2 linked regions of the Cellvibrio sp. PSBB006 genome follow. The protein of the gene in region 2 interacts with the protein of the main gene of each other region in a pairwise test. Links are inferred from orthologs where the notes say so. Each region holds a gene or a part of one and is shown on either strand. Other genes may lie near its edges. The genes, in order: mrdA and CBR65_RS16305.

Region 1 (12,237 bases), 660 kb from region 2 along the record:
GTGCATCCTCAGCCGCCTGCTCCGCTCGCTCGACATAATCCTGATATGCGGGAATCGCCACGGCAGCCATAATGCCGACCATCGCAATCGCAAAGAACACAGGACCAATCAAACCTACAATCCAGTGCCAGGTCTTATTGGGTGGCGGTGCTAATCCATAGTTATTAGCCCCTTCGGTACCGCGCGCAAAAATCAGGTAGAAGGCGAAAAAGAGATTTACCAAAGGCACGATAGCAAGAAGGCTCAACCAACCGCTTTTATTCAAATCATGCAGGCGTTGGATCATAAAAATAAAAAAGCCAGCCATTAATAGCAGATAAAGAATCATGGAGACAATGACGATAACGCCTGCAACAGGCCCGCCTTCCATACCAACCGCAGCCAGTACTGCGCTCATGATCACAACAACCACCAAGATTGCTACATAGGCAACCAAGCCGAATAAAAAGCCATGGGCGAGATAACGTAACCGACCGATCCGGCAAGCGGGTGAGAAAAAATCAATTTCACCGTAACCTTGGCCATCGACAGTCAATTGACCTTCCGGTGTTTGATAGGGATTTTGAGTAGCTTCCATGAGCATCTCCTTGATAATAAGAATGGGTTTGCTCCGTCACAGAATGTTGTAACGGATGCCAGAAATTCTAGACGTAAATCGGCGGGTTTGCGCGACGAAAAATATGATCACGTCGACTAATTCAAAAAAAAGCACGCGAGGACGGTTTCTACGAGGGAGTGGGTAAAGCGCCCGTTTTGGCGGGCGCTGAATAAGCGGGGTTAGCTAAACAAATTGCGGAAGAACAGCTTGATGCTGTCCCATATACGAGCAAAGAAGCCTGCTTGCTCAACCGGCTGCAAGGCAATCAGATCCGCCTCCGCCTGTACTTCACCATCCAGTTCAATCGTGACCTTGCCCAATGCCTGACCCGCCTCAATAGGCGCCTTGATAACGTCATTGATGTGCATATTGGCTTGCAGATCCTGCTGGCGACCGCGCGGCAGGGTTAGCTTGATATCTTCCGCAATGCCCAGCCCCACTTCATCACTTTTGCCGCCCCAAATGCGGGTTTTACTGAGCTCAGTGCCGGCATTATAGAGCGAGAGCGTTTCGTAATAGCGGAACCCATAGGCCAGCAGTTTTTGCGATTCCGCCGCGCGGGCATTCTCGCTGGTGGTACCCATGACCACCGAGATTAAACGCATACCATCCCGCTTCGCCGACGCCACCAGGCAATAGCCCGCTTCCTCGGTGTGACCGGTTTTCAAACCGTCCACCGTTTCGTCGCGAAATAACAAGAGGTTGCGATTCGGCTGGCGAATATCATTCCAGACAAAATATTTTTCTTTATACAGTGCGTAATGGGCCGGGTGATCATTAATGATCGCGCGCGCCAGAATGCCCAAATCACGAGCAGTGGTCAGATGGCCTTCAGCGGGCCAGCCGGTGGAGTTTTCGAAATGGGTGCTGTTCATACCCATCAACGCGGCTTTCTGGTTCATGACATCCACAAAGGCATCTTCACTGCCAGAGACATATTCAGCCAACGCCACCGTTGCATCGTTGCCGGATTGCACAATCACACCGAGTAATAAATCCTCGACCGATACCTGGGTGCCTTCGCGGATAAACATCTTGGAGCCGCCCATGCGCCAGGCTTTGACGCTGATATTAACCATATCTTTTTCGCCGATACGGCCATTTTCAATTTCTTCCGAAACGATGTAACTCGACATCATCTTGGTGAGACTCGCCGGGGGTAAGCGTTCATCGGCATTATGCTCAACGATCACTGTGCCGGTATCGGCGTCCATCAATAAGTAGCCGGTCGCAGCGAGTTGCGGTGGAGAGGGAATAATGACTTGCTGGCTGGGTGCATTCGGTGTGGGCGCGGATTGAGCCAGCAGCGTATCGCTAGCCAGCAATAACAATGCACTGGTAAATAACGTTTTTAACATGGGAACAAAATCACTCGCTGTTATGGGTTCAAAAAAACTGGCGAATTGTACCAGTTAGCGACCGGATTTTTCGTCTGCCGCCGCACAAGTTTTGTTTCAGCTAATACAAAATGTTGCACAACAAAAAGCGTAACGGCAGCGGCGTCATTCGTAGACAACGTGTGCTTCAGGAATATTCAATTTTTTTATGTCGAGACGCACTTGCTGTAAATCCCGCGCATCGGTAATGGGGCCTACTCGCACGCGAAAAATTGGTTTGCCCGTTTGATTGCGGCTGATGATCACCGGATAAGTCAAATGACCGGACACTTGCGCGGCAAATTGTTTTGCACTGGCCTCAGAGCTAAAGGCACCGATTTGCAGATGCGTATTGGCAGGCAGTTTACTGCCTGCTATCACATTATTCGTGGCGTTGGCTTTCAAAGGTGCAGGCGGTGCATCATCCGGCAGGACAATCTCTACATCAACCATCCCGGTGCCGGCGTTGAGAATACCGAGGCGCTGCGCGGCGGCGTAACTCAGGTCAATAATGCGGTCACTGTGGAACGGACCCCGATCATTCACCCGCACCACAGTACTCCTGCCATTCTGGATATTGGTCACGCGCACATAAGATGGGATGGGCAGGGTTTTGTGAGCTGCCGTCATGGCATACATATCGTAGATTTCGCCATTCGATGTGCGTCTGCCGTGAAATTTTTTACCGTACCAGGAGGCTCTGCCACGCTCTTTGTAGGAGCTTTCATCCTCCAGCAAGTAGTAAGTTTTACCCAACACCGTGTATGGATTTTTATTGCCTGCCATGGTGCGCGCTTCATGGCGCGGGACTGCATCGGGCACATGGGAAGTATCAATCTCGCGTTCCGGACCACTGTCCTTGATATCGTCGAAATCCGGTTGTTTGGGAGTAGATGATGGATAAGGTTTGATGGGCGTACAGGCAAATAACAGCAGACCAACCAAACCCAGAATCAACAAACGCATGGCAGAACTCATTGGCCGGACTCCATTTTTTCTTTAATCAGTTGACTCAATTGATGTACGGCCATGGAATACAAATGACTGCGGTTATAACGGGTAATGACATAGAAATTTTGTAGACCGAGCCAATATTCTTCACCATGTTGTCCGTCGAGTTTCAGGATCAGGGCCTTGGCATCCACCGGTAAAGCGCTGATAGGTTGATAACCGCGCTTTTGCCATTCGCCTACCGTTACCGTCGGCGGATTGATGTCATTGAAGCTGTCTTTGCTGGTATCACTCTCCGGCCGCACGCGACTGACCACCGGCTTACCGCCTTGCCAACCGTGTTGTTTGAAGTAATTGGCCACGCTGCCGATGGCATCTGTGGTGTTGTTCCAGATATCCGTAAAACCGTCACCGTCAAAATCCACCGCATAGGCGCGATAGCTGGACGGCATAAATTGGCCATAGCCCATGGCACCGGCGTACGAACCGGTGAACGCCATGGGGTCCTGTTTCTGTTCGCGGGTCAGGAGAAAGTAGTTCTGGAGTTCCTTGCGAAAAAAAGGTGCGCGGGGCGGATAGTCAAACGCCAGTGTGGTGAGAGCATCGATAACACGATGACTGCCGGTGTTTTTACCGTAGTTGGTCTCCACCCCGATGATGGCCACAATATATTCCGCCGGCACACCGAACTCACGTTCAGCCCGCGTCAGGGCAGCACGGTTATCCCGCCAGAATTTCACACCGTTTTCAATGCGTGCGGGGACAATGAAGATCGGACGGTATTCTTTCCAGGTTTTGGTTTTTTCGGCCGGACGGGAGATTGCATCGAGAATGTTCTGTTTTTTCTCCGCCTGCCCCAACCATTGACGCAAGGGTTCAGGCTCAAAGCCATGATCGCGGACCATCTCATCGATAAAGCCCTGGGTTTCGGCATGATCGCTGTAATCCGCCGAGCCCGTCGTCGCACACCCCAATACCACACAACCGATTAACAGGCTGATGGCTTTGCCTAGGGTGGGATAACCGGGTCTACCCAAATGCCTGACTGCAAAACCCTCTACCGCTTTGACTCGCGTCATTATTAAACCTCTTTCGCGCTGATACTCATGCTGTGGCTGGTCACTTACAGCAACCGATGATTGTCGGCCTATTTATTTTTCTGCGGTGTCATAACCCGCTTGCGTTCGGTAGCAATGGCCATGAGGATGCCGAAGCCTGCCATCAAGGTCACGATAGCCGTTCCGCCCTGGCTGATCAGCGGCAAGGGCACCCCCACCACCGGCAACAGGCCGGACACCATACCCATATTCACAAACACGTACACAAAAAATGTTGTCGTAATACTCGCTGCCAACAGTCGGCCAAAACTGTCCTGGGCATTGAGCGCGATCATCATGCCGCGCATGATGATCAGGATATAAACCCCCAACAACATCAACACGCCCAGCAAACCGAATTCTTCAGCCATGACGGCAATAATGAAGTCGGTGTGCCCTTCCGGCAGGAAATCCAGTCGCGACTGCGTCCCTTCAAGCCAGCCCTTACCTGACAATCCACCCGACCCGATAGCGGTCTTGGACTGGATGATATTCCAGCCAGCGCCGAGGCGATCCGCCTCGGGATTCAGCAAGGTTAACACCCGCTGGCGCTGATAATCATGCATCATGAAATGCCAGATTGGCCATAAACTGGCGGCAAAGATTATGCCGGCCAGGATGATATAACCCCAGCGCAACCCGGCAAAAAACAACACCACAATGCCCGAGACGGCGACCAGAATGGAGGTACCTAAATCCGGCTGATCGATAATCAGGGCCGTCGGGATAGCAATTAATAGCAAGGCCAGAAAGACATGCTTGATACCGGGCGGCAGAAAGCGTTTGCTGAGATAGGCTGCAATCATCACCGGCATGGCCAGCTTCATGATTTCCGACGGCTGAAAGCGGAAACCACCAAGACTCAACCAGCGTTGTGCACCTTTGGCGCCGACGCCGACCACGAGCACAAGAATCAACAGAATGACGCCGGCGGCATATGCCCAGGGCGCCATGCGCCGCATAAAACCAACGGGTATCTGAGCCACCGTGAACATTGCCGCGTAGGCAATCAGGAAAAATGTCCCCTGACGGCGCAGGGTAACCATACTTTCACCGCTGGCACTGTAGAGCACAGACATGCCTACTGCGGTAAGCGCCAGGAGTAGGAACAACAGCAGGAAATCAATATGCAAGCGTTGCTGGATGGCTTCACGGCGACCAAGGCTGAAGCCGGTTCTGGGTAAACGACGGAGAAAATCCTGACCGCTCATAGCTCGTTAACTCCGCCTGCGTTAATTGAACGCCGTGCCAACGGCTGAGACGTAGCGTGGCTACGCACTGAGGCGGATGCTTCCACCGACTCTTCAGGTTGTTCCGGCACCAGATATTTGCCGCGTAAAAACGCATCCATCATCTTGCGCGCCACCGGCCCGGCCTGGCTGGAACCGCCCTCCGCATTTTCAACAATCACCGCCACTGCAATTTGCGGGTCTTCCAACGGCGCAAAAGCGACAAACAAGGCGTGGTCACGATGGCGCTCCTTGAGTGCTTCACTGTCATACTTCTCACCTTGCGCAATACCGACAACCTGCGCGGTACCCGATTTACCCGCCATACGATAGTCCGCATCCGCGCCCGCCGCACGCGCGGTGCCGCGCAAACCGTGCATTACCTCCGCCATACCATCAAAGACGGCATCCCAGTGGGATTCAGCAACATCAAAGCGATCCTCAATGATGGGAGCCAAAAACTCACCATTGGCGCGCTCCACCATCTGCGGGCGGATGCGTACACCGCGATGAGCCAGGGTCGCTGTCATAACTGCCAGCTGCATGGGCGATGTCAGCACATAGCCTTGGCCAATGGCCATATTGATGGTGTCACCCGGATACCAGGCCTGACCTTTGGCTCCGCGTTTCCACTCGCGCGACGGCCAGACGCCGCGACGCTCATTAGGGATATCGATCTGCGTCAACTCCCCCAATCCGAAATGGCTACCAAATTCGGACAGGCGATCAATACCCATGCGATTCCCCAAGTCCCAGAAATAGGTATCACAGGATTCAGAGATCGCCTGTTTCAGGTTAACGCGACTGCCGTGTCCACCCCGCTTCCAGTCACGCCAGATCCATTCGGTGTTAGGCAGACGAAAGAAGCCCGGGTCACTGATGGTGCGACTCACATCGGTGAAGCCGGTATCCAGACCCGCCAGGCCAATCATGGGCTTGATGGTTGACCCCGGCGGATAAACGCCCTGGATAAAGCGGTTATAAAGCGGCATATCGAGGGATTCGTTGAGACTGCGGTAATCCGCAAAGCTGATACCGGTCACGAATAAATTAGGGTCGTAACTGGGAATACTCACCGCGGCCAGTACACCACCGCTTTTGACCTCGATCGCCACTACCGCTCCACGACGACCGGCCAGGGCGGCAACCGCTGTTTGCTGCATGCGCACATCAAGGTATAAGTGAAGATCGCCGCCGGGCTTGGGATCTACCCGCTCAAGGACCCGCTGTACGCGGCCGCGAGCGTTGGTTTCAACGTTCTGGTTACCCACTTCGCCTAATAAAATATCTTCGTAATGCCGCTCCAATCCGGTCTTGCCGATTGAGTGGGTACCGCTGTAACGGCGGTATTGCTCTTCATCGAAATTGCCCAGCTCCGCTTCACTGATGCGTCCGACATAACCGACTGTGTGTGCAAACAGTTCACCCTGGGGATAGTGGCGAACCAATTGCGCATCAATCTCCACCCCTTCCAGGCGGAATTCATTCACCGCAAGACTGGCCAGTTCCTCCTCGCTGAGGTTGTAGCGCAGGGGCACCGGCTCGAAGGGTCGACGGCGTTGGTGCATCAGCTTGTAGAATTTTTCCAGGTCAGTCGCGCGGATATCGACGAGGGTTTGCAGGTAGGTGAGTGTTTCTTCCAGGTCGCCCGCTCGCTCACGCACAACCGATAAGGTGTAGCTCGGGCGGTTCTCCGCCAGCAGAATACCGTTGCGGTCATAGATCAAACCGCGGGTTGGTGGGATGGGCTGGATATGGACGCGGTTGCGATCAGACTGGGTGGCATAGTCCAGATACTGCACAATCTGCAAGTGGTGGTAGCGATAAACCAGCACGCCGATCAGCACCAACATCACCGAAGACATTACCGCCAAGCGTGCCCAGAAGATACGCGTTTCGCGGTGATAATCTTTAAAGTGTTGCGCTTCGGACATTGTGCCTCTGGTTGAACTGGCGAAAGATTATTACTGGCGCTATCGAGCCATCATTATTTGTGATACGGGTGATTCTGCAAGATGCTGCAGGCGCGGTACAACTGCTCGATCACCACAATGCGCACCAGCGGATGCGGCAAGGTCAACGCGGACAGCGACCAGCGCACATGAGCCTGGGCGAGGCATTGGGGAGCCAGACCATCCGGGCCGCCAATCAGCAAACAGTAGTTGTTGCCGCTCATCCGCCAGTTCGCCATGTGCTCTGCCAGTTGCTCCGTACTCCAGGGTTTGCCTTTGACATCCAGCGCAATAACCTGCTCGCCCTTGCCAATAGCAGCCAGCATCTCCTCGCCTTCCTTTTCCATGGCACGCGCAATATCGGTATTTTTGCCACGCTGTGCCAAAGGCAATTCCACCAGCTCAACCACACAATCGCGCGGCATACGTTTGGCGTATTCCGCGTAGCCTGTTTCAACCCAGGCGGGCATCTTGGTACCAACAGCGATGATGCGAATTCTCATGGCGAGAAATCCCGGCAACGATCAAGCGCGATTACTGGGGGTAATCGACCAGAGTTTTTCCAGCTCATAAAAATTGCGGGTTTCTTCCTGCATCACATGCACAACGATATCCCCGAAATCCACCAGCACCCAATCACCGGCATCAATGCCTTCCACACCGAGCGGCATGTAACCGAGTTTTTTGGAGTCTTCCACCACGTTATTGGCGATGGATTTCACATGGCGATTAGAGGTGCCGCTGGCGATGATCAGGGTATCCGTCACATCGGTCATCTCGCGCACATCCAACTGCACAATATTTTTAGCTTTCAGATCTTCGAGCGCATTGATCACGATCTGGCTTAACTCTTCTAACATTCTTTACCTGCTTACTTATAAAAAAATACTCCACCCGTCATTGAGTGAAGTCATGAAAATGATGCTTAATCCTGTCGATAAAGTCCTTCGGCCAGGATGTATCGTCGCACCGACTCGGGTAATAAAAACTGTGCTGACTCACCAGCCGCCAACTGCGCGCGGATGCCGGTGGCCGAAATATCCAGAAGACGCAATGAAGGCAAGACAATTGCGCCGCCCGGCAGTTCATCCAGCGCTGTCGCCGATGCGCGATGGTGTTGTAATAACGCCGCTACCGGTCCTGCGTTCGGCAGGGAAAAACCGGGGCGCTCAATCACCACCAGATGTGTGTAATCGAGCAGTTCCTGCCAACGGTTCCAGGAATCCAGCGCTGCAAAGGCATCAGTGCCCATGGCCCAGATCAAACTCACTTCTGCACCCAACTCGGCTCGCAGGCTGCGCAAGGTATCAAAGGTATACGACGGCTCATCGCGGCGTAATTCGCGCTCATCCAGAGTCAGCTCAGGGCAATCCATCACCGCCAGGCGAATCATCTCGGCCCGCTGTGCGCTGCTGACCTGCGGCTGACCGCGATGCACCGGGCGATGACAAGGCATCAGACGCATCTGGGCCAATCCCAAAGATTGCTTCAACTCCAAGGCAAGTCGCAAATGACCGTGATGAATCGGATCAAAGGTGCCGCCCAGGATGCCGATCTTGTTACGCATGAATGGCGTCGCCTTCAGCGGCTTTATTGGCGAATGTGCCCATCACCCAGCACGACCCATTTTTGCGAGGTTAATCCCTCCAGCCCTACCGGCCCACGCGCGTGAATCTTGTCAGTAGAGATACCGATCTCCGCTCCCAGACCATATTCAAAACCATCAGCAAAACGGGTCGAGGCATTGACCATCACCGAACTGGAATCCACCTCGGTGATAAACCGGCGCGCGCGGGTGAAGTCTTCGGTCACGATAGCGTCGGTATGTTGTGAGCTGTAACGGGTAATGTGGTCAATGGCTTCATCCAGACCGGCCACCACCTTGATCGACAACACCGGAGCGAGGTACTCGGTAGCCCAATCCTCTTCGGTGGCGATATTGACATTGATCAGGTCGCGGGTTTTTTCACAACCGCGCAGCTCCACATCCTTTTTGCCAAAGGCTACCGCCAAACGCGGCAGGATGTTGGCCGCAACACTCTCGGCCACCAGCAGGGTTTCCATCGCATTGCATACGCCGTAGCGATGGGTCTTGGCATTGAGGGCAATGGCGAAGGCTTTTTCAAGATCTGCTTTATCGTCGATATACACGTGGCAGATGCCATCAAGGTGTTTAATTACCGGGACGCGCGCGTCATTGCTGATCCGCTCGATCAGCCCCTTGCCGCCGCGCGGGACAATGACGTCCACATATTCGGGCATGGTGATTAATTCGCCCACAGCAGCGCGATCGGTGGTTTCCACAATTTGCACGACCGTGTCGGGCAAACCGGCAGCTTTCAGCCCTTGTTGCAGGCAAACGGCAATAGCGCGATTGGAATGAATGGCTTCACTGCCACCGCGCAGGATCGCCGCGTTACCGGATTTGAGACACAAGCTGGCCGCATCAATCGTCACATTGGGCCGGGATTCATAGATGATGCCCACCACACCCAGTGGAACGCGCATCTTGCCCACCTGAATGCCGGACGGGCGATAGCTCAAACCAGTGATTTCACCACAAGGGTCCGGCAGTGCGGCTACCTGGCGCAGCCCTTCGATCATGCCGTCAATTGTGCTCGGCTTGAGGGCGAGACGATCCAACATGGCGGAATCCAGACCATTGGCCGCGCCAGCTTCCAGGTCTTTCTGGTTTTCAGTAGTCAGCGTGGCACGGGCGTTATCAAGGGCATCAGCAATCGCTAGCAATGCCTGGTTTTTTACGCCGGTTGACGTGGATGCAATCACGCGTGACGCCTGACGGGCATTGCGGCCCAACTCGGCCATATAGGCTTTTACATCAAGAGAATCGGTCATCAGTGGTAAAAATCCGTGAACTGGGTGATGTGAAGACAAGAGTGCGGCGATTATACCCTGATTGCCGCACCCTTTTGGCGAATTTAGCGGGACATAAAGCGGGATTTACTTCAGTTCCGGTTCAGTTTGATGGCGGTAATCTGCTGCCAAGGGTGAAGAGTCCCTTGATCCCCAGATTACTCAGTGGAGAACAACCATGAAAAAGTCCCTCTTGATCAGCACCATCACCGGCGTCACCTTGAGCTTGTTGCTGGCCAATGGCGCTTTGGCGGGCCACAAACATCACCACAAGCACCAGCATCGTCACACTGGCTACGATCACAGAGGCCACGGGGACTATGCCCGCGTGGTCGAGGCTCGCCCGATTTACCAGCGGATTGAAGCACAGGTGCCGCAGCAATCCTGCCACTATGAAACCGTTGCTTATCGTGAACCCGGCAGAAGTAATTCCTATACCGGTGCCGTGGTGGGCGGATTAATCGGTGCGGCTGTCGGCCATGAATTGGGGCATAGCAAACGCAACAAAGATGTCGGTGCCGTGGCTGGCGGTTTGCTCGGCGCAACTATCGGTCATGACATCAGCCGCAACCGGTCCGGCGGCGGGACTACCCACTACCGCGACGAGCAGGTTTGCCACACCCGCTACCAAACCGAGTATTCGCAGCGCGTGATAGGTTACGACGTAACCTATCAGTACCACGGACAGTATTACCAAACCCGCACCAGCCAGCATCCCGGTGACCGTATTCCTGTCGATGTTCATGTGCGCCCGGGTCGCGGCTATTAATGGCTCCGCTTTTGCCGGGGTGCCAAATCACCCCGGATTCTTTTTTCCTGTGAAGGCACACACGCGGTAGTTGCAAACACCTTGTATACTTACTCCCAACTTGATGATTTTGCAGGAAGTCTTGCCATGTCGCTGTTGCGTCACTCCAATTCCCCCTGTCGCTGGCTGATTATTGTGCTGCTGGCAATGACGCTGGGCTCACTCCATTCCACCGCCTCCGCCGAACCCCGGCGGGACAAGGGCAGCCAGGAAGAACGGCCGCGCGCGCGCATCTCTGCGTCCCAGGCGGCGGCCATAGTCCAACAACGCTACGGCGGTAAAGTGATGAATGTCAGCACCCGTCAGTCTGGCAATGGCGTCGTCTATGGCGTAAAAATTTTGCAGAACTCCGGTCATATGCGCACCGTCAATGTGGACGGGCAGACCGGCGCCATCCTCAATTAAATTTCTGAAGCGGACCCCAGCATGCGTATCCTGATTGTGGAAGACGAGCCCAGCCTGCGCGAGCAGATCAGCAGTCAGTTAAACGCTGAAAAATTTGCCTGCGATACCGCCGGCGATGGGCGCGAGGGACTGTTCCTCGGCGAAGAATACGATTACGACCTGGCCATCATTGATCTCGGCTTGCCGTTGCTGGACGGCACCGAATTAATTCGCCAACTGCGCGCCAAACAGCGCAACTTCCCCATTTTGATCCTCACCGCACGCGGCGCCTGGCAGGACAAGGTAGAAGGGCTGGAGGCCGGTGCGGACGATTACCTCACCAAACCTTTTCATCCGGAAGAACTTCGGGCACGCATCAACGCCCTGCTGCGTCGCGCCAGCGGACATGCGGCACCGGTGTTGGACTACGGCCCGCTCACCATCGACACTAACGCCCGTCGGGTTCACCTGCGCGGCCAGGAGGTAGAGCTGACCAGTTTCGAATACAACACGCTCACCTACCTGGCGTTGCATGCAGGCAAGAATGTCTCCAAGACCGAGCTGACCGAACACTTGTATGCACAGGACTATGATCGCGATAGCAATGTGATTGAAGTCTTTGTCGGCCGCCTGCGCAAAAAACTCGACCCGGATGGCAGCCTGAATTTAATTACCACTCAACGTGGTCTGGGTTATCGCTTTAATCTCGACACCGACAAATAACTCCGTCCGCTTTATTCACCAGCGCAGATTCGATAACGAAAGATGGCCGTCAAACTTACTTCGATCTCCGCCCGCTTGCTGGTCGCGTCTGCCCTGCTGCTGCCGCTGTTTTTGGGACTTACCGGTTTTTTCCTCGACAACGCTTTTCAACGCAGCCTGATGGCCGCCGAGGATGCACGCCTGCGCACCCACTTGTATTTGTTATTCAGTGTCGCGGAGCTGCCCAATATCCGTACCCGCAAAGT
Region 2 (12,469 bases):
TCCAGCGCACTGACTACCTGAGGAAAGTCCAGGACAATGCGCGCAGGCCTTTCAATAGTGTAACCGGCAGGTTCCGGTGGCGGCCCTGAAAACGTCATCCTGACTTCAAACCGCTCACCGGGAAGTTCAGCAAAACGAATATCATCAAGTGTATTTGCCCAGGTGACAGGGGCCAACAGACAAACAAGTAATAAGGCTATATTTCGCATTTTTAACCCCAATGAGAACAAAGCACCCATGATGGTTTATTCCTTTTCTTCTAATTTGATAATTCTGGGACGCTCAACCCAACCGTTCGCGCCATCAGAGACAATTTCGAGCACTTCTATTTGCGCGCGATCCGCTGTAACGATCTTGCCATGGTTTTTGCCCATGTAATTACCGATGGTGACCGAGTGCACGCCACCTTGCCCATCGTCAATTAATGCCCAGAGGCGTCCAGACTTGGTCAAGGTTCCCACCATTGTCAGGCCGGCAATGTTGAAGCTTTCAAGATATTCGCGTTCGCGGTTCATATCCGGCTCAACCGTCCGGCCGCCTTTTATCGATGCTTTATCTTCTTCTCGCACAGGCGGATCAAAAGGACTGCGCAAGGTCATCGCACTATAAGCAAACGGGCGGTATGGACGAAACGCTGGCAACGGTTCAATTTGCCCTTGCGGACGGCGCTTGGTTTCCGCCATAAAATCATGCAAGTCCTGGTGCTGAGACGATGAGTCACAGGCTGTCAGCAAAAAAACGCACAAACCGGAAATGAGAGCGTAAGAAATTTTCTTCATTTCTATTGCTCCTGCGACTTATAACGATAGGTTTTAGCAGAGATTTTCATTGCTAATTCGGCGCTGTCTTTTTTCCGGGTGATTGAATAATCGTGCAAGGTAACGATACGCGGCATACCCGCTACGCCGCTGACAAACCCACCGAGATCGTGATATCCGCCTTCTACATCAATGCTGATAGGCAGTTCGATGTAATATTCAGCTGTGCGCTCTGCTTCCAACTTGATACTGTTGATAGTCAAACCACTTTCAGAACCGCGAGTATCGATATCTTCCAACAACCCTGGAACTTCAGTGTCAGTCGGCAACCGCGACAACAGCGAATCAAAGGTGCTTTTCATCTCCACCATCTGCGCCCGATAAGCATCAAGGTTAGCGGCTTCGAAACTTTTCTTTCTGTAGGTCTCTTTTAATGTAGCCTCTTTTTTGACAATTGTGTCGAGCTGCATATTCAGATCTTTGATCCATACGTAATAGGTCGCCGCAAACACAACAGCAATCAACAGTACTGCCACAAAAATCTTGGCTGGCACAGGCCAGATACCGATTTTTTCAAAATCAATATCATTCACGTCAAAGTTTTTGAGTTGCTCCATGGATTCTGCAAATGACATCTTATTTACCCTCCTCATTTGCAGCCGCATCAATCTGATCCTGAGGAGCAGAGGTGCGCACGGTCATCTTGAATGAATTGGCCTGTTCGCCCTCTTCAGGCGCAGCAGTCACGGACGTCAAATTGGGAGATGCAAACCAGTCGGACTGATCAAGGTTGCGCATAAAGCTGGATACACGGTTAGTCGATTCGGCAATACCTTCAATACTGATGGTGTCACCGGTACGCACCACCGAATTCAGATGTACACCATCGGGGACGGAGCGAACCAGATCATCAAAGTAACGGACGATAACGGGACGCGTTCCCTCAAGATCTTGAATGACCTTAATGCGGGTCAGCAGATCGTCGCGGACCTTTTTCAGCTCAGCGATTTCCTGCACTTGTTTTTCAAGCGCGGCAATTTCAGTCTCCAATAGGCGATTACGCGAATTTTGATTATCGATGGCTGCTTCCACGCTGGAAATCCACACATAAGCTAACAGCGCCGACACGATAAAAACGCCGATCAATATGGCAATGAACTGGTCTTTCTTTTCTTTGCGATAGGCTTCGCGCCAGGGTAATAAGTTAATCTTTGCCATTAGTCGAAACTCCTCATTGCCAAGCCAGTGGCAATCATCAATGAAGGAGCATCATTAGCCAGCGCTACAGCATTGACCCGCGACGACACCGACATACCGGCAAAGGGATTGGCTACCACAGTCTGGGTGCCCAATTTTTCTTCAATCAAACCTACCAGGCCGTCCATCGACGCCACACCACCAGCCAAAATAATGTAATCGACATCATTGTATTGGCTGGCAGAGAAGAAAAATTGTAGGGAACGAGTGACCTGCTGCACGACAGCTTCTTTAAAAGGGCCCAGTACTTCAGATTCATAATCGTCTGGCAAACCGCCTTGCTTCTTGGCCAACCCGGCCTCTTCCATCGATAAACCATAGCGGCGTTGAATTTCTTCGGTAAGTTGCTTGCCACCGAACAGTTGTTCGCGGGTATAAACCGTTTTGCCATCGACAAGGACGCTGAGCGTGGTCATAGTGGCGCCCACGTCAATGATAGCCACAACCTGACCATCCTGATCTTCCAACTGGTCCGCAATCAATTCGTAGGCACGCTCCATGCTGTAGGCTTCAACATCCACTTTTTCCGGAGTTAAATCAGCCAGTTCAAGGACGTTAGCGCGCATCTCAACATTTTCACGACGACAGGCGGCAAGCAAGACCTCAACCTGATCGGGATTGCGCGGTGACTCGCCCTGAACTTCGAAGTCGATAGCCACCTCTTCAAGAGGGAAGGGAATGTATTGGTCAGCTTCAAGGGAAATCTGGGTTTCCATTGCATCGTCACTTAACCCGGCAGGCATATCGATCACTTTGGTGATCACCGCCGAACCGGCAACCGCAACTGCTGCATGTTTCAGCTTGGTCTTGGATTGCTTGACCATTGCTTTGATGACCTCAGCAACGGCCTCCTGGTCATTAATATTTTTCTCCACCACCGCATTTGGCGGTAGAGCTCTCACAGCATAAGTCTCGACACGATAGCGATCACCGTGGCGGCTTAATTCAAGCAATTTGACCGAAGTTGAACTGATATCCAGTCCCAACACTGGTTTCGCTTTTTTCTCGAGGAAGCCTAAGATGCCCATTTTTCTATCTATATCCGTAACTTAGACGCTGTTTATGTTATAGCACTTTAACTTAAGCCTGCAACAAACCAGCCGATATGTAAACAGGGAAAAAGCCCGTATAATGCCCGCCACTTGTCGCAAAACTGCTAACTCATTAATTCTGTTAGAAAAAATGCCTACTAAAAAAACCTGGTTGAAAGCCCTTTTCTGGTTGTTACTGTCCGGCTTCAGCGTTACTTTGGTGACACTGGCTGGCATGTACCTCTACCTGAGCCCCAATCTTCCTTCGGTGGAAACGTTAAAGCAGGTTAAATTACAGACCCCTTTACGCGTTTATTCAAGGGACAATAAGTTAATTGGTGAATTTGGCGAACAGCGTCGCACACCGTTAACCTTCGAACAGCTTCCACCCTTATATATCAAAGCCTTACTTGCTGCAGAAGACGCCGAATTCTACGACCATCATGGCGTTTCGCTAAGGGGTCTATTGCGCGCGGGTTCACAATTATTGCAAACAGGCCAAATCCAGTCCGGTGGCAGCACCATCACTATGCAGCTGGCACGTGATTTTTTCCTTACCCGCAAACAAGTATTTTCGAGAAAGTTCAATGAGATACTGCTTTCTTTTCAAATTGAGCGCCAGCTCACAAAAGAAGAGATACTTGAGCTGTTCAGCAACAAGATGTTTTTCGGTAACCGCGCTTATGGATTGCAGGCTGCCGCCCAGATCTATTATGGCAAAGACGCGAGTGAGCTTTCGTTAGCCCAGTACGCCACCATCGTTGGCAGCCTGAAAGCCCCTTCGGCCTATAACCCATTGGCAAACCCCCAACGCGCTCTGATTCGCCGCGACTGGATCATCGGTCGTATGCTGAAACTGAAATACATTGATCAAGCTACCCATGACGCAGCTATCAGTGAGTCCATCCTCACCAGCTATCACGGCCTGACATTGGATCTGTATGCGCCCTATGTCGCGGAACTGGCGCGCAAGGAAGTCTTTGATCGCTTTGGTGAAAATACGTACAACGATGGTTATCGGGTTTACACCAGCGTCGATAGCGAGATGCAAGCAAGCGCTCAAACATCTGTTATCAGCGGCTTACTCAGTTATGACCAACGCCATGGCTATCGAGGCCCCGAGCAGCGATTTGAGCCATCTGCAACGGATGATTTCAGTGACTGGCGAGAAAAGTTGGGAGATATACCCAACTTTGGCGGGCTGGAGGTAGCAGCGATTACCGAGGTTGCCGAACAGGCAGTAAAGGCGATTACCGCTTCGGGAGAAATCATCGAACTTGGTTGGGAACAAGGCTTGGCCACTGCCCGCCCCTATATCAATGAAGACAGTCGCGGCCCCGCCCCCACAAAGGCGGGAGATTTTCTTCAATACGGCGACGTGATCCGCATCGCCAGAGACACAGAAGGCGCCTGGCGCTTGAGCCAGGTGCCTGCGGTACAAGGAACCCTGGTAGCGCTAAACCCTCAGGATGGTGCGATCCTCGCCTTGGTCGGCGGCTTCGATTTCCGCCAAAGTCACTTTAATCGCGCGGTACAAGGTGCGCGGCAGCCGGGCTCCAGTTTCAAACCCTTTTTCTATACGGCAGCCCTGGAAAATGGCTTTACCCCAGCATCCGTCATCAATGATGCGCCCATTGTGATTGAAGACACGGCAATTGGCGCGTCCTGGCGGCCGGAAAATGACGATGGAAAGTTTTCCGGACCCATTCGTTTGCGCCAGGCGCTGTATCGCTCGCGCAATCTGGTATCGATTCGGCTACTGCGCAGCCTCGGCCTGGACAAAGCGCTGGATAGCCTCGAACGCTTTGGTTTCGACAAGACCCAATTTCCCCGCGACCTCACACTGGCACTGGGCACTCATGAACTGACACCGCTGCAAATGGCTACCGGCTACGCTACCTTTGCCAATGGTGGCTTCAAGATAGAACCGCACCTGGTCACGCGCATTGAAGACGCATCAGGCGAAGTCGTGTACGAAGCGCAACCGATGATCGTTTGCAAAGAGTGCGAGCAGGCCGAGGCCGCACGCCAGGCAGCCGCTTTGCTCAACGTATTGCCGGAAGAAGAGCCCGGTTACATACCTTTCGAGGAAGCGCTGACAAACGAGATACTTCCCCAGCCCATCGATACCACTCGCTACGCCCCTCGCATCATCGAAGAACGGGTGGCTTACATCATTGATTCGATGTTAAAAGACGTCATTACGCTGGGTACCGGCCGGTTGGCGCGCAAGCTGGAGCGCAGTGACATTGCCGGCAAGACAGGCACCACCAATGGTCCAAGAGATACCTGGTTTGCTGGCTATAGTCCGGATGTCGTTGCCGTCAGCTGGGTAGGGTTTGATCAAAACACGCTCCTGGGGCGAACAGAGTATGGCGGCTCAGCAGCACTGCCGATCTGGATTGACTTTATGCGCACCGCTCTGGATGGTGTTGAGGAAAAAATCCCATCACAGCCTAATGGCATCGTTACCGTACGCATCAATCGCGACACTGGTGCCCGGGCACAACCCGAAGATCCCGATGCAATATTTGAGATTTTTCGCGTGGAAGATGCCCCCCAGGCAGGTGATAGCACCTCACCCAATGGCGAACAGTCCGCAGATGAAATCTTGCCGGAGGAGCTGTTTTAGGGAGCGCCTGAAAAATGTTGGAGAGGCGGGCAATTTTTAAAAGACTCCCTCGAATTTACCTTTGCTCGCCCGGTGACTCCTCTAACATAAGAGGATGACGCACCTGCATTTGTAAAGGTTTAAAACCGCGTTTGCGCTGGAATTCGCTGGCGCGGTTGATCAGCCAACCGCGCACTTTGATAGATTTGCCAAGCCATGACTGCCATTGGTCATCGGCAAAATACTGCCGATCCTGTTGCGCAATCTTGACCACCACTGGGCCATCAAGCTCCAACCAGACGTCACGCAGCACACTCACCTTGGTGACTTTTCCCTGGATGCGACTAAAACCCGTTTGATCGAGCGCAAGCTCAGCAGCGGGCCGCAAATTCCACGCCTTCTCTCGCCATATGCCACGGTTTTGCCGGCGAGCAAGATCTTCCTGACGCGTCAGGCAACCCATTTCACTTACATTGGGAGGCACGACCACCTGTAGCGCCAATCCTTGCTCAAGTAAATGTGCTGCCAGACTTTGACGTCGCTGGTTATAAACGTGTGCCAGCATCCGGCCATAGCGGTCTTTATGGTCCAGATCGTAGACGAGGTGAACCTTCTGATGGCGGGGCAGAAACCGGCGGCTTGCGGCTGTTGCTTCAACACCCAATGCCTGACCAACATGCCCTTCCCACGCAACTTCGGGGGTATTGATACCTAAAACCCGCACACGTCGACCATCCTGTAAACGCAACGTATCGCCATCCACCACCTGGGCAAGCTGAACGGTTTCGTCGATCCGGGTGGCAGGGCAGGCAGCCACCGCCATATTGTTCCAGATGGAGGCGCAAACAAAAACGCCGAAAGCTACTGCTTTCGGCGTTTTTAGAAGCATGTTTCCCGACAGATAGCGAGAAAATAGCATTACATCTGTCTTACTTTTTGCCACCAATACGGCTAGCGAAGCGCTTGGTAAAGCGGTCAATACGACCACCGGTATCTACCATCTTCTGCTTGCCGGTGTAAAAAGGGTGGCACTCACTGCAGACGTCTACGTGGAAATCTTTACCCAGGGTAGAGCGAGTTTTAAAGGTGTTGCCACAGCTGCAGTTAACAGCTACGTCAGCGTAATTAGGATGAATTTCTGGTTTCATGATAATTGCCTTGTCGTTTTTTGTGCCGCCACCCGAGCATTTGTCGAGCACCGCACAACGGTTGGTAATAGGGCGGAATTTAAGGAGCGGGGATACTATCAGAATCAATACATAACGCAAGGGGAAAAAATAACCAGTTTTCAACACTCCCCTCGACCACACAAAAAGCACACCCAAACGACAGTTGATATGGGGTATCCTGCCCGGCAGCTCATCGCCAACAACCAAGACTTATCACCCGATGCCTACGGTTTTTCTTCAGGTCGCAATCCCCACTCCCTTGCGTCGCCGCTTTGACTACCTACCCCCGGTGGACATGCCGCTGGAGCAGGTTGCGCTTTTGCGGCCCGGAACACTCTTACGCTTACCCTTCGGGCACCAGGAAGTCGTCGGTGTATTACTGTCGCTACATCAGGAAGCCTCCGTGGCTGCCAACCAATTGCGCCATGCGCTCGGCGTCATTGATGAACTACCGGCTTTTATGCCCGATGTGCTTGCATTGTGCTTATGGGCCGCTGACTACTATCAAAGCCCGGTCGGTGAAGCCTTGCATACCGCGTTGCCGGCGCTCTTACGCCAGGGAGAAATGGCCCGATTACGTACGGAGCCGATCTATCACCTCACAACAGCTGGAAAAGGTTTGCCGGCCGGCAGCCTGAAACGCGCTCCGCGTCAGGCCGCTTTGCTGGCTGCACTGCAAGATACACCTTATTTAACGCGCGCCGATCTGCAAATACTGGACATACCCACTACCACCATCAAGCCGCTGATGAAGAAAGGACTGGTTGCTTGCAGTGAGCAAGTACTTACACCAGAATCGACACAGACTACCTTGCGCGAACAGCCGTTGATACTAAACCCGGAACAGGCAGAGGTTCTTGAAAAGATAAACCTGGACCAGTTCCAGGTAAGTCTGCTGGATGGGGCCACTGGCAGCGGTAAGACGGAAATCTATCTGCAAGCCATCGCCCGAACCTTGGCCCAAGGCAAGCAGGCATTGGTATTGATCCCCGAAATCGGGCTTACGCCACAAACGCTACAACGATTCCAACGGCGTTTCGCGGTGCCTGTTGTCGCCCTGCATTCCGGCCTCAATGATCGGGAACGGCTGGATGCCTGGGTACAGGCGCGTGAGGGCATTGCCCGGGTAGTTATCGGCACCCGGTCGGCTATCTTCACACCGCTCAAGGAGCCGGGAATCATCATTGTTGATGAAGAGCACGATAACTCCTTCAAACAACAGGACGGTTTTCGCTACTCTGCCCGCGACCTAGCCGTTATGCGCGCCAGTCAGCTCAAGATTCCGTTATTGCTCGGTTCCGCCACGCCGGCGTTGGAAAGCCTCAATAACGCCCAGCAAGGCCGTTATCAATATTTGCGCCTGACCCGCCGTGCCGGTTCAGCCGTACCCCCCAGCATTCAGCTGCTCGATATTCGCGCGCAACCCTTGCATGAAGGTTTCGCGCAAGACACCCTGAAAGCGATTGCATTGGAAATCCAGGCGCGCCATCAGGTGCTGATATTTATCAACCGGCGCGGTTACGCGCCCACACTCCAATGCCACGATTGTGGCTGGCTGGCTAACTGCAACCACTGTGACGCACGCATGACGGTTCATCAGCAGCCGCGCCACCTGCATTGCCATCATTGTGATCACCAGCGCCCATTGCCCTCACGCTGCCCAAGCTGTCACAGCCATCAACTGCAACCTTTAGGGCAGGGCACGGAGCGCAGTGAAGAAGCTTTGCGCCAGCTGTTTCCACAGACGCGAATACTGCGGGTTGATCGCGACTCCACGCGCGGCAAACATGCCATGCATCGTTTGCTGGACGAGGTGCAATCCGGCGAGCCTTGTATCCTGGTGGGGACACAGATGTTGGCTAAAGGTCATCATTTTCCCCTGGTCACCCTGGTCGTTATCATTGATGCGGACGCCGGTTTGTTCAGTGCCGACTTTCGCGGCCCCGAGCGGATGGGACAATTGTTACTTCAGGTAGCCGGGCGAGCCGGCCGGGCCGACAAGCCCGGTACGGTTATCTTGCAGAGCCACCACACTGAACATCCTCTGGTGCAAACCTTGATGCTGCAGGGTTATCACGCGCTGGCCGAGCTGTTATTGCACGAGCGACGCATTACCCAATTACCTCCCTATCGGCATCTCGCACTCTTGCGTGCAGAAAGCAAACGGCCTGAACTGGCCGTGGAGTTTTTACGTCTGGCTCGCGCTCAGGCTGAGCAATGGCAGCCATCCAGCCACCATTTCAGTTACCTTGGCCCTTTGCCAGCCATGATGGAAAAACGCGGCGACCGTTTTCGCTATCAATTGCAATTCAACAGTGCACAGCGCAAACCCCTGCAACAACTCCTCGCACAACTCACTGCACAATTGGAAAACGAGGCATTGGGTAAACGGGTTCGCTGGTCCATTGATGTAGATCCGCAGGAAATGAATTAGAGCCGCACTTCATAGTGACTCACCCGCACAGCACAAGTACAATTGCGCCCACTCCGAGCTTGATGAAGTCGCCATGTCCCGAGATTACGCCAAAAAAAATCGTTCCCCGAATCGTCGTCGCGCACCGGCGAAACCGCCCGTGCCGGGCTGGGTGTGGCTGTTAATCGGCGGCATTCTGGGCGCTTTTATCATGTTTCTGGTTTACCTGGCTGATGTAGTGCCACAACCAGCGACACAGGAAAAGCCGGTAGCCGAAAAGCCAAAAGTCACGCGCACAGAAACAGAAGAAGAAAAAGTGCCCAAGCCGCGCTTTGATTTTTATAAATTGCTCCAGGAGAGTGAGGTCATCGTACCTGCCACTGAGCCGGCACAAACCGTTGAAAAAATTGTGGAGACACAACCGGATTCGATGGAGTACATCCTGCAAGTTGGCTCTTTCCGCAACAATGTAGATGCCGATAAATTGCGCGCGCAGCTGATCCTGCTTAACCTCGATGCGCGGATTGAAAAGGTGACCATTCGCAATGGCGAATTGTGGCATCGCGTCATCGTCGGCCCATTTCAGGATCAGTCGCGACTGGCCAGCGCTCGCTCCACGTTGGTCGCGAACCAATATAACGCCCTCATGTTAAAGCGCGACAAAAACGCAGCGCCCTGATACGGCATCCGCGCCAGATAAACATAATCGGCTTGAAATTACCCACCCCGCCCCCACTTTTCAGGGAATCCCTGCGGCCTTAGCGCCGCAGTCCGCAACAGTTCAACAAAGGATTTCCCCTGTGACCACAATTCTCTCTGTACGCCGTGAAGGCCAGGTTGTGCTTGGCGGCGACGGTCAGGTTTCACTCGGCAATACGGTGATGAAAGGCAATGCACGCAAAGTGCGCCGCTTGTACAAAAATCAGGTGATCGCCGGATTCGCTGGCGGAACTGCCGATGCTTTCACCCTGTTCGAGCGCTTCGAAGCAAAGCTTGAAGCCCACAACGGCCAGTTGGTGCGCGCCGCCGTGGAATTGGCCAAAGACTGGCGCACGGATCGCGCATTGCGCCGACTTGAAGCATTACTCGCTGTAGCCGATAAAGAAGCCTCGCTCATCATCACCGGCAATGGTGACGTTATTCAACCGGAAGACGATTTGATTGCCATTGGCTCCGGCGGCCCTTTCGCGCAGGCAGCTGCGCGCGCGCTGCTGGAAAACACACAATTGGACGCCCGTAGCATCGTGGAAAAAGGATTGCATATCGCGGGCGATATTTGTGTTTTTACCAACCAGAACCACACCATCGAAACATTGGAATATTAATTTTTTCGGATACAGATTATGTCCACCATGACACCCCGTGAGATTGTTCACGAACTGGATAAACATATCGTCGGCCAACAGGATGCCAAGCGTGCTGTAGCTATCGCATTGCGCAATCGCTGGCGCCGCATGCAAGTGCCCGCCGACATGCGCAGTGAAATCACCCCAAAAAATATTTTGATGATTGGTCCGACCGGCGTGGGCAAAACCGAAATTGCACGTCGTCTGGCAAAACTGGCCAATGCGCCGTTTATCAAAGTGGAAGCCACAAAATTCACTGAAGTCGGTTATGTCGGCCGCGATGTGGAATCCATTATTCGCGACCTGGTTGATGTATCGATCAAGATGTACCGTGAGCATGCGCTGAAAACTGTCCAGCACCGCGCGGCAGAAGCGGCGGAAGAGCGCATTCTGGATGCGCTGCTGCCTCCGGCGCGCGGCGGTGATCCGACCTTGAATAACGAGTCGGGTACACGACAGGTCTTCCGGAAAAAATTGCGCGAAGGCGAACTGGATAACAAAGAGATTGAAATTGATCTGGCGGCAACACCCGTCGGTGTAGAAATTATGGCACCACCGGGCATGGAAGACATGACCAGCCAATTACAAAATATGTTTTCGTCTTTATCGAATGGAAAAACCAAGAAAACCAAGCTGACGGTAAAGCAGGCTTTCAAACAACTGCAGGAAGAAGAAGCCGGCAAGCTGGTCAATAATGAAGACATTAAAGCACAAGCCATAGAAGCGGCCGAACAAAACGGCATTGTGTTTATCGATGAGATCGACAAGGTGGCGCGGCGCGGACAGACGTCTGGCGCCGATGTCTCCCGCGAGGGCGTGCAACGGGATTTACTGCCATTGATTGAAGGCTGCACCGTAACCACCAAACACGGCATCATCAAAACAGATCATATTTTGTTTATCACGTCCGGGGCCTTTCATCTAAGCAAGCCCTCAGATCTGATTCCGGAATTGCAGGGGCGCCTGCCAATTCGCGTTGAGCTAAGCGCGCTAACGCCGGACGATTTTGAACGCATACTCACCGAACCTCGCGCTTCACTCACCGAGCAGCAGCAAGCATTGCTGGAAACGGAAGGCGTAACAATTCAGTTCACCAAAGACGGTATTCGTCGAATCGCTGAAACCGCCTGGGAAGTGAACGAGCGCACCGAAAATATCGGCGCGCGTCGCCTGCATACGATTCTCGAACGATTGTTGGAGGATATTTCCTTCGATGCAGGCAATGAAAAAAACCATCTGGAAATCAATGCTGCTTATGTCGATGACCATTTAGGCGAGCTGGCAAAGAATGAAGATCTCAGCCGCTATATCCTGTAAGTCACAATAACCACTATGATCCCAGTCAAGATTCAACTGCACAAGCAATCCGGAATATTGGAACTTCAATTCGGTACCCAGTCTTATCAGCTGGGTGCCGAATATTTGCGGGTGCACTCACCCAGCGCGGAAGTAAAAGGACATGGACCGAATCAGGCTACATTGCAGTTCGGCAAGAAAGAGGTGGGTATCAGCAGCATTGAGCGCGCCGGCAATTACGCATTAAAAATCTTTTTTGATGATGGTCACAACTCCGGCATCTACACCTGGGACTACCTTTATCAACTTTCTGTAGAGCAGGAAAGTAAGTGGCAGGCTTATCTTGACGCACTGGCAGCGGCTGGCAAAAGCCGCGAGAAAGATACCAGTGTCGTCAAGTTTGTTTGATATGTTATGCCGCTGGATTCCAGTAAAGCACAATCAACAAAATTCCCAAGGCTATGCGATACACAACAAAAGGTTGCATACCGATCCGATTGATAAACGCCAGAAAATAATAAATACACAAATAAGCGCTGATTCCCGATACCAGGGTTCCTACGATCATTGCGGTCCAATCCACCGCCA

Evidence for each region.
Region 1: the proteins of CBR65_RS16305 (region 2) and mrdA interact in binary tests that used the Escherichia coli proteins (3 or more experiments, as listed by UniProt). The link is inferred for Cellvibrio sp. PSBB006 from one-to-one orthologs.

The regions. Positions count from the first base shown.
Region 1 is NZ_CP021382.1:4,561,880-4,574,116, reverse strand. The notes cover bases 4,708-7,579. They hold mrdA (penicillin-binding protein 2), read right to left. Parts: upstream 7,186-7,579; coding sequence 5,230-7,185; downstream 4,708-5,229. Other genes in these bases: rlmH (23S rRNA (pseudouridine(1915)-N(3))-methyltransferase RlmH), read right to left, coding at 7,239-7,579; rodA (rod shape-determining protein RodA), read right to left, coding at 4,708-5,233. Outside these bases: CBR65_RS19070 (DUF805 domain-containing protein), read right to left, coding at 1-577; CBR65_RS19065 (D-alanyl-D-alanine carboxypeptidase family protein), read right to left, coding at 778-1,956; CBR65_RS19060 (septal ring lytic transglycosylase RlpA family protein), read right to left, coding at 2,101-2,952; mltB (lytic murein transglycosylase B), read right to left, coding at 2,949-4,004; more of rodA, read right to left, coding at 4,073-4,707; more of rlmH, read right to left, coding at 7,580-7,706; rsfS (ribosome silencing factor), read right to left, coding at 7,728-8,063; nadD (nicotinate-nucleotide adenylyltransferase), read right to left, coding at 8,129-8,770; CBR65_RS19025 (glutamate-5-semialdehyde dehydrogenase), read right to left, coding at 8,794-10,059; CBR65_RS19020 (glycine zipper 2TM domain-containing protein), read left to right, coding at 10,256-10,846; CBR65_RS19015 (PepSY domain-containing protein), read left to right, coding at 10,928-11,290; CBR65_RS19010 (response regulator transcription factor), read left to right, coding at 11,312-11,992; CBR65_RS19005 (ATP-binding protein), read left to right, coding at 12,035-12,237. UniProt on the Escherichia coli protein: Catalyzes cross-linking of the peptidoglycan cell wall. Responsible for the determination of the rod shape of the cell. Is probably required for lateral peptidoglycan synthesis and maintenance of the correct diameter during lateral and centripetal growth.
Region 2 is NZ_CP021382.1:3,902,579-3,915,047, reverse strand. Bases 2,834-5,937 are described here. They hold CBR65_RS16305 (penicillin-binding protein 1A), read left to right. Parts: upstream 2,834-3,197; coding sequence 3,198-5,678; downstream 5,679-5,937. Other genes in these bases: CBR65_RS16300 (thermonuclease family protein), read right to left, coding at 5,734-5,937; CBR65_RS16310 (pilus assembly protein PilM), read right to left, coding at 2,834-3,043. In the rest of the region: CBR65_RS16330 (type IV pilus secretin PilQ), read right to left, coding at 1-209; CBR65_RS16325 (pilus assembly protein PilP), read right to left, coding at 246-779; CBR65_RS16320 (type 4a pilus biogenesis protein PilO), read right to left, coding at 782-1,393; CBR65_RS16315 (PilN domain-containing protein), read right to left, coding at 1,395-1,976; more of CBR65_RS16310, read right to left, coding at 1,976-2,833; more of CBR65_RS16300, read right to left, coding at 5,938-6,546; rpmE (50S ribosomal protein L31), read right to left, coding at 6,587-6,805; CBR65_RS16290 (primosomal protein N'), read left to right, coding at 7,047-9,260; CBR65_RS16285 (SPOR domain-containing protein), read left to right, coding at 9,334-9,918; ATP-dependent protease subunit HslV, read left to right, coding at 10,040-10,564; ATP-dependent protease ATPase subunit HslU, read left to right, coding at 10,583-11,902; CBR65_RS16270 (gamma-butyrobetaine hydroxylase-like domain-containing protein), read left to right, coding at 11,918-12,289; CBR65_RS16265 (undecaprenyl-diphosphate phosphatase), read right to left, coding at 12,294-12,469. UniProt on the Escherichia coli protein: Cell wall formation. Synthesis of cross-linked peptidoglycan from the lipid intermediates.